Regions from separate parts of the Rothia sp. 18CD1-1 genome, predicted to be linked through region 2. Evidence: riboswitches for the same ligand, from Rfam matches in the RefSeq annotation. Region 2 holds a riboswitch; each other region holds the start of a gene.

Region 1 (4,831 bases), on a different contig from region 2:
TCAGCAAAAGCCAACCAGTTTTTGAGATTGCCATCGAGATGTTCTTCAAGCTCAAGATCGTGGGGCACGTGCTGTAAGGAGGTTGAGGTGGCCACGGATAGGTGCTTGAGAGAGCCCAGCCGGTTGACGACCTCTCTCAGATCGGTGCGCCAGACGTTACGGCCGTTAACCGCTCCTATAACAAGCTGGAGGTTCTGTCGTCCGGCAATGTCTGCTAGGCGGTCACCGTAGTTGGCAGAGACCGTGTCGAGGTGTAGGGCTTCAATACCCGAGCGGACCAGGGGCTCAAGGTTCTGCTCTAAATCTCCGTAGGGTGAGGTGATAAACAGGGAGGGACGGTTACTGAGGCCGGCAAGTTGCGTGTAGGTCTCTGAGACCAGCTCGGCCAAGCGTTCGCGGCCGATATGGGTATGGTCGGCGACTAGCGCCGGTTCGTCAAGCTGCACCCAGGCCAGCCCTCGTGCGGAAAGCTGCCCGAAAAGTTCCTCGTAGACTGCCAGTAAGTCCTTGAGCCGGGAGATGGGTTCAAAACCTTCGGGGGCACCGTTTTCGGTTTTTGCCAGGGCCAAAAACGTGATGGGTCCCACGATCTGCGGTCGCACCGCGACCCCCCGTTCACTCGCCGTATCAAGCTGGGCGAACAGCTCCTCGGGGTTTAGCCTAAACTCGGTGCCGGGGCCAATCTCGGGCACAAGGTAGTGGTAGTTGGTGTCAAACCACTTGGTCATCTCGAGTGCTGGCTGTTCTGCGGTGCCGCGGGCCAGATCAAAATATCCCTCCAGCGGGAGGAGGCCGCGCTGATCCAGCACACCGGAAAATCGGGAGGGTACGGCGGTGAACAGCCGCAGGGTATCGAGCACCTGATCGTAGTGGGAGAAAGAGGCCGGAATCGAGTAGTCTTCCTCCAGCCCAAGTTCTGTCAACCGGGCGAGGTTATCCTGCTGTAACCGATCCACTCGGGCTGTGAGCTCCCGGCAATCTATGGTGCCCTTCCAAAAAGCCTCAACCGCCTTCTTCAATTCGCGGTGGCGACCGATACGGGGGTAACCGACGATGGTTGCTGAGGGAAAAACATGTGTTGACAAGGTAAAACCTTTCTTTAAATATATTGATGATCCTACTGTGACGCTGAGGGTGTCAGAGAGGTGTGGTAGCGCGAAGTGTAGGGTGCGATATCCAGCCGGTCGAGTACGTCGAGCACGGCGCGGTGCTCGTTGAAGGTATAAAAGTGCAGCCCGCTAGCCCCCGAATCCAGGGCCTCTTGACACTGCCGGTAGGCGTAGTCCACACCGACCCTGTGACGCTCCGCCTCACTGCTAGCACCCTCCAGTGCGGTAGCGAGGTCTGCGGGAATCTCCAGCCCCGCCAGCTCGCACAGGCGTGTGAGCCTACCCAGGGACGTCACCGGCATAATGCCCGGAATAATCGGTAGGTTGACGCCGGCACCGGCCGCGGTATCAATCAGGCTCCGGTAGCGGTCGCTATCAAAATAGACCTGTGTAATAGCGAAATCTGCACCGGCACGCTGCTTGGAAAGCAAAATTTCAATGTCTTGAAGGAGGGAGAGGGACTCGGGGTGTTTTTGCGGGTAGGCGGCCACCCCGATCGCCAGCCGTCCCCCGGCAAAGTGCGCAAAATCTTCGCGCTCCACACGCCGGATCAGCTCCACCAGGTAGCGGGCAAAGGGAAGCTCCAGGGAATCCGGGGGCACCCCCGGAGGAAGGTCCCCGCGCAGGGCCAGCAGACCCCGCACTCCCAAGCCGATAATACGCCGCACGGCATGTTCCAGCTCATCTACCGAATGCCCCACGCAGGTGAGGTGAGCCAACGGTACCAGCCTGGTTTCGTGCACCAGATAGTCCAGCAGGGCAAGCGTCTGCCGTTTACGTTCGACACTACCCGAGTAGGTAACCGACACGTAGTCGGGTGTTGTGGCCGATAGTTCTTCAATGGTTCGCAAAAGCGAATCCCGACTTTCCGAACTTCTCGGCGGGTAAAGTTCATACGAAAGGGCCGTATGAGGTGCCATGGTAGAGCGTCTCCTTCCGGTGGATTCGCCCGATAGATCAGCATCGGACTCCCTCGCAGGAGAGCCACGATGCCAGAAGCTTAAAGCTGATTCTTCTATCGGCTCTGGCAGGAGCACCTTCTCCCGGTGTTATCGGGTGAGGTTGCTGCGGCGTCACTGAGCCAGTTCTCTCGGCCGCTCTTGATAGATACAAAATCAATATAGGCGGATTCGGTACCGCCCCACAAGATAAGGTGCCTATATTTCGCCGTGTGACAGGGCGTGAAGACGGTGTCTTCACAAACGCTTCACAAAAGTCCGGGTGCTTAACACAGCGTCAAGAAAGCCGAAGAATGCTGCCCAAACGTGCCCAGATCATACGTTTTATTGCGCAGTTAGCTCTGTGTATAATCCTTACAACCGTGTTTCTGATAGGAGTATCCCGGTGAGAACCCCTCTAGTCCGCGGAATAGCCCTCAGCGGGGCAGCCGCAATCGTCGGAATCGTGGCCACGGTAGCCCCGCCAGCTGAACTCCCCGATCATGCCGCCGCCTTCTGGACTTTCCTTATCTACGTGTGGTTTGGTCTGGCCGCCATTCTCGCGATAACCTACACAATCACGGTGAGTAGCCGCCTAGGAGTCAATCTCCCCCTAGCCCTGGCCCTGCTCATTGGAGGAGCCGCTTCCCCCACCACCGCGATACTGGCACACCGGGCAGCGGGGCCCGCCCCCGCGCTGGCAGCCGGATCCTGGTTACTCTTCTTTCTCATTATCGGGGGCATAGAACTAGCGCAGCGCCCCCAACGGACCCACCTGTGAAAGAACAGACCGGCAGCATAGCCCACAGGCCGCATGCACCCGAGAATACCGCCGTCCCACCCCGATGGCGCGCGGTACTACTCATCGTAAAGACCAACAGGCTCCTCCACATACGCACCGTATCACCGGATTTTCGGATCACCCGAAGTGTCTGTCTGATCCTCACCACGGCAGCTGCTACCCTCGCGCTAGCCCTCGGTTTCATACTCACCCTCCTGGTGGCCGTCGGCCCCCGACTCATCGAGTTCTTAGACACGTCCCAGACCCTCACCGCCATGCTGCACGGTAGCGGGATCATCTTCCTGGCCCACCACATCTTCAGTATCTCCGGCCGCACCGCACGCGAAACCAGGGCACCGGCAGATGCTGCAATCCTCACCCACGCTGGTTACACCCAGGGAGAGATCATTGTAGCCCGAATTATCCTCCCCATCGCCCTGGAAACCCTCGCCATGGTCACCGTCATAGCCCTGGGCAGTATTCTTGCGCTTTACAGCTGGCAGCTCTCCCCCGGCACCCTGGTAGCACCGGCCCTACTGAGCATATCCCTGGCGGTAGCCGGTGCCCTCGTTCGAGCGGCCCTCCTCTGTATACTCGCCATGGGAGGGGTATCACTGACCCTCCTCCGCTTGGGCTGCTGGACTCTGGTTGCGGCGGTAGCCGGTGTAGCCTTTTCCGGGCTTCTTCTCCCCGCCTTTCCCGGAAGGCAAGAACTCCAGCCCACCCTACACAGGGCCCTTAACTTCATTGCTTCCCCAGAAGGAGCCCACACCCTACTCGGTATCCTTACCACTCTCTTACTTGCCACCGCCATCACCCTGCCGAAACTGTTAAAATTTCCCCGAGGCCAAGCCCCCATAGACTCCCCACCGGTCCACACTCGACGGGCTCTCCCCCTGCCTCGGAACGCCTGGGGCAGGCTCATAGCATTACCATTGACAACCCTTCGAGACCGCCCCGACAGCGAGACCGGAGAAATACTCATCTCGGTCAGGGCCGCACTCTGCACCGCGGCTTTTGGGCTGGGCGCGTTATGGACCGCATCAGCGGCCCCGGTCCTCCCCACCGAAGCCGCATGGGGTATTGCCGCCTCCGGTCCCCTCTTAGCGGCCGGACTCACTCACGGAATATGCTCCGTCAACACCTACCAGTCCCTTCTGCCACACCTTACGGCCTCACATCTGGGCGAGCGCGGCGTGGCAAGCGCACTCATCTGCTCAACCTTTTTGCTTTGTGCGCTCCTCGGTGCGGCCCCATTACCCATGATTATATTTTCATCCACGCTGCCGGTGGGGTCAGCTCTATCTGCCTGGCTCACCGGGGCCCTCCTCGTCTCCCCTGCCACAGTTTTTGCCGACTGTCTCTTTCCCGCACGGATCCCAGCCAACTCTAACGGCCGTATCCGACAACACCCGGTGGCCACCCTACTGTCTACCGGTCTCACCCTGTCCATCTGTGCGGCTATCTACGCCGGCTTACATATTGGTATCCCCATATTCATCATGATCGTCGGGGCTGCATCTCTCGCCCCCATCTGTACTCTGACCGCCCATTTCCCGCGAGGAGCACTCTAAATGCCCCTTCTCTCCATCACCGACCTGCACTTCGGTTTCATCCCCGATCACCCCGTCCTCAAAAACGTAAACCTCAGCCTTGACGCTGCCCAAGCAGCGGTACTCACCGGGCCAAACGGTTCAGGAAAATCCACCCTGCTCAATCTTCTTGCCGGCGCACTGCGGCCAGATAGCGGGCAGGTCACCCTGGCCGGCCTCCCAGCCCATACCGTATCCGCCCGTCGCTCCCGATGGCACATGACATCTCACCCGGCGCTCTTCCGGCTTCTGACAGTGCGCGAGCATCTTGAATTTTACGCTGCCGCTCACGGCAGAAACCCTGAAGATTCCCTGAGCCTGGTGCGACAGCTCATTTGTGAAGATGTGACAGACCAACTCTGCGCACAGCTCTCCACCGGCCAGGCCCAAAAAGTGTGGTTTGCCGCAACG
Region 2 (4,831 bases):
CGGCCACCGTGGGTACCCAAAACTCTCCTTCGTACGATGCCCGCGCCAGGCGGCGGCCCGACCTGAAACACAGGGCCAGCGGAATGAGGGTGAGCCCCAGCGGGGTCAAACTGATAGTGCCCGAGACCGCGGCGAACCCCCCGGACGCCGGGATACGCAGGGCCAGGGGTACCCCGTGGATCAGCTGCCAGATCTGTGCAGAAAGGCTCACCAGACTGGCCGGGTTTTGGTCATCGAACCCGCCGGCAAACCAGACAGCCATGAGCAGCACAAATACGGCGAGGAAAGCGTAGGTGGCTGTCAGGAACAGTTCGAGTGCGCCCTGTAACCAGAGCGGCATGGGCGCCGGGCGACGAACGGTGCGGGGGTCTGAGGGATTGGTGCTGGTTTTCATCGTCTTTATCTTGTCATGAACGGGGCGCTCACTAAACCGACCGGGGCCCTATACTCGCAAAAATATGGGTGATATTGTCTCGGCCCCGGTATGTGCGCCTAAACTTGTGAGCATGGTTTCTTTCGCTTCTTCTTTTGTGCTTGTTACCGGAGCCTCGTCCGGTATCGGTGCGGAGTTTGCCCGCCAGTATGCTGCGGCCGGTTACTCCGTGGTTCTTTCTGCCCGCAACCGGCAGAAGCTGGAAGCCTTGGCCGGACAGCTCAGACACAGGTTCGGTGTGGAGGCTGAGGTGCTAGTGGCTGACCTTCTCGACCCGGATGACCTGTCCACGGTACAGGAGAGGCTCAAACAGAGTGAACTGCCGGTGGAGATACTGGTCAACAATGCCGGGTTTGGGTTGGGGCAGTCTTTTGATCGGGCGCCTCTTGAGCGGCACCTGGCCCAGGTGGATGTGCTTGCCAGGGCCCCGCTTGCTCTCATGCACACAGCTATCGTTGCCATGCTAGCCCGCGGCGGGGGAAAGATCGTGAATGTGGCTTCGGTTGCCGCGTTCACGCCCGGTGGCACGTACTCGGCGGTAAAGCGGTTTGTGGTGTCGATCAGTGAGTCCGCCAATTTTCAATACGGTGCCAGAGGCATAGCGGTAACGGCCCTCTGCCCCGGCCTTACCCGCTCTGATTTTCACCAAAATATGGGGGTGGAGGAGCCCCGCCTACCGGGATTTTTGTTTCTTGAACCCCGCCGGGTAGTGCGGGAGGCCATCGCGGCCAATGGTGCGGGAAAGGCCCTGGTGGTGCCGTCGCTTCCCTATAAGGTTTTGGTGGCTGCCTCCCGTCTGCTGCCGAGCAGGCTGGTGGGCAGGATTATTTCGCGTACCCGCGACTACTAGGATCAGTCATCGACGAAGGGGTTGCTGGCCTGCACCCCCCACTGCCGGTAGATTTCTGCTTTAGACGAGATGATTTCAAGTTTGTGCACGGCGGCCGTTGCACCCATCAGCCCCTCAAGCGCGGCGGTGGGTAGCGCCCTACTCCCGGCCCCCGGTGCACGAGCACCGCTACCGGCCTGCCTTCCCGCCCATTCAAGCGTTACGCTGCTGTCTATCTCAAGCACATGGTTGCCAAAGCGGTCCAACAGTTCTGTGAGCCAACGGTCGGTTTCGGGGTAGGGGTAGAGGTTTTTAAGTTCGCCGAGGCTGAGCACCGAGATATAGAAGGTGCGGAAAGATCGGCGGCGCAAAAAGGCAAGTACCCGCGGGTCCGGGTCTGCTCGGCGGATTTCGGCGAGAATATCGGAGTCGAGCAGCAGGCCCTTGCTGGGATTCATGCGGCTTTCAATAGACCCACGGTGGCCGTTTCTACCGCCGGTATCCCGGTGGGGTTGGGCATGAGAAGAAAGTTCAGGAATTCAGAACGCTGGTTGGATATACGGGTGTAGTCCTGGATGCTGATAGCCGAATACCCCCCGCGGGCAGGAACAGCTGCCGCTTGCAGGCTTTTTTGGATGGTTTCGTTGGGGCGAGCAGTGGTTGTCATATCCACACCGCGCTTTCGCGCATTCCTTTCGATGTGCTCTTGCCTGTACCAGCCTGCGTTGGTAACAAACGCGCTATCAACGCGAATACAGACCGCTTCGTCATCCGAGCCACCCGTGAACATGGGGTTGGCGTTCAACCAAAGTCGGAGCTTGTCAGTTGAAACTCTTGAAGCTGATAACAACAATAACGCACCCGGCCAGATTTACAAACAGTTTTTTCACATTTCTTCATATAGTGGACTCCAGCGTGAGCGACGACGGGCCCCACCGTGGCGGCGGGTCCACCGGCTCAGGCCCCGTTGGCTTCCAGCGAATCGCCGCGGGCTCTGTGCCCCTCCCCCTGCTAGGCTGGTGGGGTTGGTCTTCTGGTGCCCGCACAGTAAGGGTTATTGTGGCAGAATCTTCAGCCTTCCCGGTCATTCCCGTCACCGCCTCCGAAATTATCCGGCAGGTCGGGCACGGGGCCTATTCTCGCGGCCAACAGTACATGCGCGCCGGCCGGGTAGCCCGCTACAGCTTCACCCGCGAGACCCTCACCCTCGAGGGCACGGTGAACGGGTCCGCACCAGACCCCTACCGGGTCACCGTCACCTTCCCCACCGCAAAAGCCACCGGCTCACGGGCCTTTTCCGCACGCTGCACCTGCCCGGTCCGCACCGACTGCAAACACGCGGTCGCGCTCATGCTCACCGCCATTGACCGCGCTGATAAGGCCCGTAAAGCGCTCACCGTCTCATCGGCCACGCTCAAACCGGGTGGCTCCAGCCCGAAAAGTATTGCCGGGCGCACTATTGATCCCCGGCTTCGCGCCCACCTAGAAAAACTCGGCGTCTCCACTGCCTCCCAGCTTCTACCGCACGCCGAACGTCAACCTGTCGCCGGTCCCCGGCTACCCGCATGGCGCAGAGAACTCTCCGCAACCCTTCAGGCCCGGCCTGTCCACGGCGATACCGGCACCCGCACAGTATCTGCCGCGCTCGATCTCAGCTTTCACGTGGGCACCCGGTACGCGCCGGGACACAGCGGCTCCCTTCCACAGGTCAGTCTCCAGGCGCGGCCCCTACTCCGGGGTGCCCGAAACACGTGGATTAAAGGCGGTCTCTCCTGGGAAAATTTTCGGCAGGACCCGCGGCCGGGTACCTCGCTCGCCCACCGGATCTACCCCGAACATGAGCGCTGGTTGGCCGAATTCTATTCGGTGGTTTACCCCTGGCAGTCACCCTACGTCTCGCACCGCGACCGGGTAACGCTCTCGGCGGTGTCGTCCTCCCTGCTCTGGCAGGTGCTGGGCAGGGCGAAAGATATTGGTCTGCCCCTGCTCATCGACGGCCAAGAAGCCACCGTGGCCGTAGCCGACCCTGCCACGGTTCAGCTGCTCCTAGAAAGTACCGCTGAACCCAACCATCCCGATGGGCTCCGCCTCACCCCGGTGCTCAGTTGGGATGGCGCCTCTCTGACCGTCGAACACTGCCACCGGCTCGGCAACTCCCTGAACGGTTTTCTAGCCCTGGGTTCCCGTGGGCAGGAGACCTATGTTCGGGCAGCTCAAGAATCCCGGTGGGAACATACCAGACAGCCCGCCCTCGACCTCCTCGACACCGACGGTGCTACCGACACACCCGACTGGGCTCAACACCCCACCGATCTTCTCTTTATCCCTCTTCGGGATTCGCTCGACCCTGTGGTGGATTCTCTCACCCGTGCCGGCACCGTCCGTATTCCTTCCTCCGATCTTGAGGGGTTCTATCGGGATTTCTATCCGCAGCTTCACCGAACCTTACCGTTACGGGCCGCCGATAGCTCCGTAGAGCTCCCCCCGGTACAGCCACCGCAGTTGGTGCTCACGGTGACCTACAGTCGGGATCAGGCGCACACCTCCTGGGAGTGGGAGTATCCGCTAGATCCCCTGGACACCGCTACCGATCGTAAGGTAGTGCGGCTGGCTGTAGCACACCACCCCGGTGACGACGGGTCCGATGTACGCGATAGCGCCTACGAGCAGCGAGTGCTCAAAGCGGTACACGCTGTTCAACCGGCGGTCCCCCTCACCCGACACACCTACGAGGGGTGGGCCACCCGGACCCTGGTTGAAGATTCGCTCCCCCGCTACCGGCATCTGCCGGGGGTGCGCGTTGATACGGTGGGTCCCGTGCCCGAATTCCGTGAGAGGGAAGGGCAACCGGAGATTGTCGTGTCGGTTGAGTCAACAACCGACCGCGACTGGTTTAGGCTGGGTGTAGCGGTCAAAGTCGGTGAATGGTACGTGCCCTTCGCCAAGATTTTTGAGGCCCTCAACGCCCATCAAACCCATATGCTTCTGGGAGATGGCAGCTATTTCTCTCTCGACCGCCCAGAATTTGTGAAATTACAGGAACTTTTACGCGAGGCTGACGAGCTCACCGAGCGGTCCGGGCAGCTCACTATCTCCCGCCATCAGGTGGGCATGTGGGAGGAGCTTGAAGGTCTGGCGGCCGACCTTGAGACCGTTGATGCCTGGGACCGGCAGGTGTCGTCCCTGCTTGCGGTGGAGGACACCCCTCTGCCCGATCCGCCCGCGGGTCTCCAGGCGGACTTACGGCCCTACCAGCTCGACGGTTACCGCTGGCTTTCTTTCCTCTGGGAACACGAGCTCGGCGGTGTTCTGGCCGACGACATGGGGCTGGGAAAAACAGTTCAGGTTATCGCGCTGATGGCCCGCGCCAAAGAAATCTGGGCTGGCCGGGCAGATCGGACCGGCGGCAGCGGGACAGACGGCGAGCCTTTCGCCCCATTTTTGGTGGTTGCCCCCACGTCTGTGGTGCCCGCTTGGGTCCAAGAAATCAGCCGGTTCGCGCCGCATCTTGAGGTAAGAACTATCTCCGGTTCCCGGCAGAGGAATGGGCAGCATCTAGCTCACACCGT
Region 3 (4,831 bases), 150 kb from region 2:
TCGAGGAAATCAAGCACGTAGTCGGCGGCAAGCTCGACGGACCTGAAGTCTGCATCGAGGTTGGCGGTGGACAGGGGGAACCACTGGTAGCCGGTTGCGGTTCCGGGGATGAACGCGGTATCGGCGTCCGGGGATAGTTTTGCCCCCACCGGTTGCGGTGCCCGCATACCTGCCCAGGTGATAGGGCCGCCGATCATCTGCCCTAGCTGGAGGAGGTCTTCTTCCTGAGCGCCGTAGCCGTGAAGCATGAGCACCAGGTGCGTATCTTCCCTCTCCTGTACCCGGTTGGTGTATTCAACGATATGTTTCATGGTGCTCCTCGGGGCGGGCCTGTTGTATCTTTGTTGGCGAGTTTTTCTTCTTGCCTGCTCAGCGCCCCGTGCAGAATAGCCTCTACCTGCGGTTTTTCAATCAGGAATCCGTCGTGGCCGCTGGGTGAGCGAATCACCTGCGGCTGAGGGTTCCCCGGGGCCGCGGCAGCAAGAATTATTGACTCGCTGGGAGAGAAGAGGCGGTCGGTGTCGACGTAGGCGATGAGCCAGTCGCAGTGGGTGCGGGCGAGTGTTTGGCGTAGGGTGCCGCGCCCGCGCGTCACGTCGTGGGTCATCAGTGCCTCGTTGATGGCCAGGTAGGAGTTGGCGTCAAAACGGTGCACAAGTTTCTCGGCCTGGTGGTCCAGGTAGGATTCCACCTCGTAGCGGCCTCTCTTCCGGGTATAGGATACCAGAGTCCGCTCGTGGCCCCGGGGCCTGCGCCCGAAACGGTAGTTCAGCTCGGGTGCTGAACGGTAGGTGATATGAGCTATGCGCCGGGCCAGTCCCAGCCCCGCAACCGGGCCCGCTGTGCCGTAGTAGTCACCACCGCACCAGTTGGGGTCAGAGCGTATCGCCAGGTTCTGTGCCTGGGCCCAGGCAAGCTGGTCTGCGGTTGCCGAGTGCCCCGAGGCAATGACAGCGCACCCCTCCACCAGCGCGGGGTAGCTGGCCGCCCATTCGAGGGCGCGGGCGCCTCCCAGCGAGGCACCGATAATATAGCGGTATGAGGCTATTCCGAGCAGGTCGGTCAGTCTCTTTTCGGCAGCAACGGTATCGCGGATAGTCACCTGGGGGAAACGGGACCCGTAGGGTCTACCATCGGGGGCCGGGCTGGCCGGTCCGGTCGATCCGTAGCAGCCGCCCAAAATATTGGGGGCAACCACAAAATACGTGTTGGTATCGATGACACAACCGGGACCAACCATTCCCTCCCACCAGCCCTCCCTCTCAGCCTGCCCGACCGACCGGGCAGAGGAGCCTGCGGGAGGGACACCCCGGGAAACATGGGTGTCCCCGGTGAGAGCGTGCAACACCAGTATCGCGTTATCTCGCTGTCGGTTGAGCTGCCCCCAGGTCTCATAGGCCAGAGTTACCGCGGGCAGCACCTCCCCGTTTTCAAGCCGAAAATCACCGATCGATAGGTGCCTCAGCAGGCCGTCACCGCGATGGAGAGGGGCCTTACCTTCGGTCACAGTACACCTCTTTCACGGATCATCCGCACCCTACCGAATAGCGGCAAAACCCAGCTCAAGGTCTGCCAGCAGATCATCAACATTCTCAATCCCCACGCTCAGCCGCACAAAGGCGGGGCTAATCCCGATGGCCTCCAGCTCAGCTTCCGACGACTGCGAATGCGTGGTGGAAGCCGGATGAACCGCCAGCGAGCGCACATCACCAATATTGACCAGCAGCGAGTGCAGTTGCAGCGCGTCAACAAATTTATTGGCGGTTTGGGCGTCGGCGTCTTTGAGGGTGAAGCCGAGTACCGCCCCGGGGCCCTCGGGTATGTATTTCTGCGCCAGGTCGTAGTGGGGTGAGCTCTCCAACCCGGCCCAGCTGACCGATTCCACCGCCTCGTGTGCCTCCAACCAGCGGGCGATGGTCCGGGTGTTTTCGATATGGCGCTCGATGCGTAGCGACAGCGTTTCTAAGCCTATGGCGATGTTGAAGGCGTTGGTGGGTGAGATAGCTGAGCCCAGGTCGCGGAGAAGACCAACCCGTGCTTTCACAATGTAGGAGAGGTTGGCCCCGAATACGCCCTCAGCACCCAGGTCACGTGCGTAGACCAGGCCCTGATAGCCTTCATCGGGTCGGTTGAAGAGGGGGTATTTTTCGGGGTCTGCACCGTAGTCAAAGTTGCCCGAGTCCACGATCACACCGCCCACCGAGGTGCCGTGGCCGCCCAGGTATTTGGTGGCGGAGTGAACCACGACGTCGGCCCCAAAGGCAATGGGGTTGAGGAGGTAGGGGGTGGGGATGGTGTTGTCAACGATCAGCGGTAGACCTGCCCGGTGGGCGGTAGCGGCAATGGGTTCAATATCGAGAACATCTCCCTGCGGGTTGGGCAGGGTCTCGCCAAAGAAAGCCTTGGTGTTGGGGCGAACCGCTTGCTCCCACTGCCCTATATCGCGGGGGTTTTCGACGAAGGTGGTTTCGATGCCCAGGGTGGACAGGGTGTATTTGAGTAGGTTATACGATCCGCCGTAGAGAGAGGGAGAGGCGACAATGTGGTCTCCGGCTCCGGCGACGTTGAGGATAGCAAAGGTGGTTGCCGCCTGCCCCGAGGACAGAAGCAGGGCACCGGCCCCTCCCTCAAGAGCCGCAATACGGTTTTCAACCACCTCCTGGGTGGGGTTGTTGAGGCGGGTATAGATGGGGCCCAGCTCCCTGAGCGCGAACCTGTTAGCGGCCTGCTCCGAATCCCTAAAAACAAAGGATGTGGTCTGGTAGATGGGTAGCGCCCGTGCCCCCGTGGCGGTATCCGGTGTCTGGCCGGCGTGGATCTGTTTGGTCTCAAATTTCCAGCCACCGGGGTTTTCGGGTGTGGGAAGGGTGTTTTTTGCGCTCATGTTTGCTCCACTGTTTTGAATCTTAGTTGGGGCCACATGCCGTTTCTTTCGGGAGATGTCTCGAAAGGTAACGATGTCCCGGAAAGAAGATGGGGCATCGGTCCCGCGCTTGCACAGAACTTTTGAACTGTGCCAGGTCTTCACCCAGGGCACCCCACCGCGAGTGGAGGGTTGCCGACCAGTAAGCTGGGGCTTAACACTGGTTCTCATGACCCTGTCTCTGCCATAGTACCCGCATATCGGGCGCCCCGGTCAACCGATCCGCAATATTTCATGGCCCGCTTAGCATTTGGTCATATTTCGTCATACCGAGCCGCACAGAGACACATACCGCGAGAATTCCATTACCCGACCCGCAATCCCTGCAGTATGCTATAGGAATATAGACTCACCGTATTGTCGCACGCCACATATGTATGAGGAGGTACCGGTTTGACTTCGCCACAGGCTCCCCGCACCCCGCAGCGGGACACAACACGCACCCACCACGGTGACACCGTGATCGACCACTACGACTGGCTCAAAGAAAAAGACAACCAGCAGGTGATTGACTATCTCACCGCAGAGAACGCATACACCGCAGAGGTTACCGCAAACCAGCAAGAACTGCGACAAAAAATTTTCGACGAAATACGGTCCCACGTGCAAGAGACCGACCTATCGGTTCCCACCCGCCACGGTGACTGGTGGTACTTCAGTCGCACCGCGGATAACCAGCAGTACCCCATCTACTGCCGGGTCGCGGCAGAAACCTCCGGTAGCGTAGAAGACCGGTTCACTCCCCCAGATATTGACGCCCACAGCACGGTTCCCGGTGAACAGGTGCTGCTGGACTGCAACGAATTTGCCCGCGACATGGCCTTCTTCTCCCTGGGATCATTCGTGCCTTCGCTCGACGGGACCGTGCTCACCTTCAGCGTCGATGACACCGGCGACGAACGCTACCGCCAGTACTTTAAAGATCTTGTCACCGGACAGCTCCTCGAGAAAACCATCGACAACGTTTTTTCTGGGGCCTACCTCACTCCCGACGGGGCGTCCCTCATCTATGCGTTAGCGGATGACTCGTGGCGCCCCTACCAGGTGCGCAGGCACCTCATCGGGGGGACAGAGGAAGACTCGGTTCTCTACACCGAAACCGACCCGACCCTCTGGCTGGAGTCCGTTCTCTCCAGGGACCGTAGCCACCTTATCCTCACCTCCTACTCGTCCGAGTACTCAGAGGTCCGTCTTATCCCGGTCACCAACCTGCGGGCAGACCCCGTGACCGTTATCGAAAAAACCCAGAGGATACAGTACTCGGTAGAGCCCATCACCGTTGACGGCGGTAGCTACCTGCTCATCCAACACGACCACCGGGCTCTCAATTCCGAGCTAGTGTTAGCCCCCTACCCCACCGGCCAGTCCTTTACCGACTTCCGGGCAACCTGGCTACCGGTGGCAGCCCACCGCCCCACCGCCCGGATAGAAACATTCTCTCTTTCCTCCGACCACCTGGTACTCACCGCCAGAGAAAACACCACCGTAAAAGTTTTCCTCACCCCGCTCACCCAGCTCCAAGAACTCCTCGACACCGGCCACCGCGCCGGCTGCACCTTCAGTGAACCGACAGAATTCGCCGAAGACATATACACCACAAGCCTCCTCGGTGCCTCCGTCGACTCCCCGGTGATCCGCTTCCTCTATACCTCCTGGATCACCCCGGCACGGGTCTACGACTACTTTCCCGCTACCGGCCGTCTCCTGCTGCGTAAGCAGACCCCGGCTCCCGGATATGACCCGGCGGACTACACCGCCTACCGGATGTGGGCGCCGGCCCCCGACGGCACCATGGTCCCCGTCTCCGTCATGCACCGCGCCGACCTCGACAAAAATATCCAGCACCCCCTGCTCCAGTACGGCTACGGATCCTACGAGGCATCCATGGACCCCTATTTCTCTGCGGCA

Evidence for each region. A riboswitch is a leader RNA that binds a small molecule or an ion and turns the genes downstream of it on or off. The one in region 2 is predicted to bind S-adenosylmethionine.
Region 1: linked by a shared signal. The riboswitch ahead of ACS1BR_RS06215 (methylenetetrahydrofolate reductase) and the one ahead of ACS1BR_RS00300 (nuclease PIN) in region 2 are both predicted to bind S-adenosylmethionine.
Region 3: linked by a shared signal. The riboswitch ahead of ACS1BR_RS00970 (O-acetylhomoserine aminocarboxypropyltransferase/cysteine synthase family protein) and the one ahead of ACS1BR_RS00300 (nuclease PIN) in region 2 are both predicted to bind S-adenosylmethionine.

The regions. Positions count from the first base shown of each region.
Region 1 is NZ_JBUZLI010000007.1:89,472-94,302, forward strand. Features, by position in the region: gene metE (5-methyltetrahydropteroyltriglutamate--homocysteine S-methyltransferase) at 1-1,085, opposite strand, end outside; gene ACS1BR_RS06215 (methylenetetrahydrofolate reductase) at 1,118-2,029, opposite strand; SAM riboswitch class I at 2,122-2,219, opposite strand; gene ACS1BR_RS06220 (hypothetical protein) at 2,454-2,828, shown strand; gene ACS1BR_RS06225 (hypothetical protein) at 2,825-4,402, shown strand; gene ACS1BR_RS06230 (ABC transporter ATP-binding protein) at 4,403-4,831, shown strand, end outside.
Region 2 is NZ_JBUZLI010000001.1:53,746-58,576, reverse strand. Features, by position in the region: gene ACS1BR_RS00315 (cell division protein PerM) at 1-394, opposite strand, end outside; gene ACS1BR_RS00310 (SDR family NAD(P)-dependent oxidoreductase) at 507-1,283, shown strand; gene ACS1BR_RS00305 (PIN domain-containing protein) at 1,286-1,720, opposite strand; gene ACS1BR_RS00300 (nuclease PIN) at 1,717-1,929, opposite strand; SAM riboswitch class IV at 1,960-2,102, opposite strand; gene ACS1BR_RS00295 (DEAD/DEAH box helicase) at 2,322-4,831, shown strand, end outside.
Region 3 is NZ_JBUZLI010000001.1:205,764-210,594, reverse strand. Features, by position in the region: gene ACS1BR_RS00980 (alpha/beta hydrolase) at 1-311, opposite strand, end outside; gene metX (homoserine O-acetyltransferase MetX) at 308-1,507, opposite strand; gene ACS1BR_RS00970 (O-acetylhomoserine aminocarboxypropyltransferase/cysteine synthase family protein) at 1,538-2,884, opposite strand; SAM riboswitch class IV at 2,985-3,098, opposite strand; gene ACS1BR_RS00965 (S9 family peptidase) at 3,317-4,831, shown strand, end outside.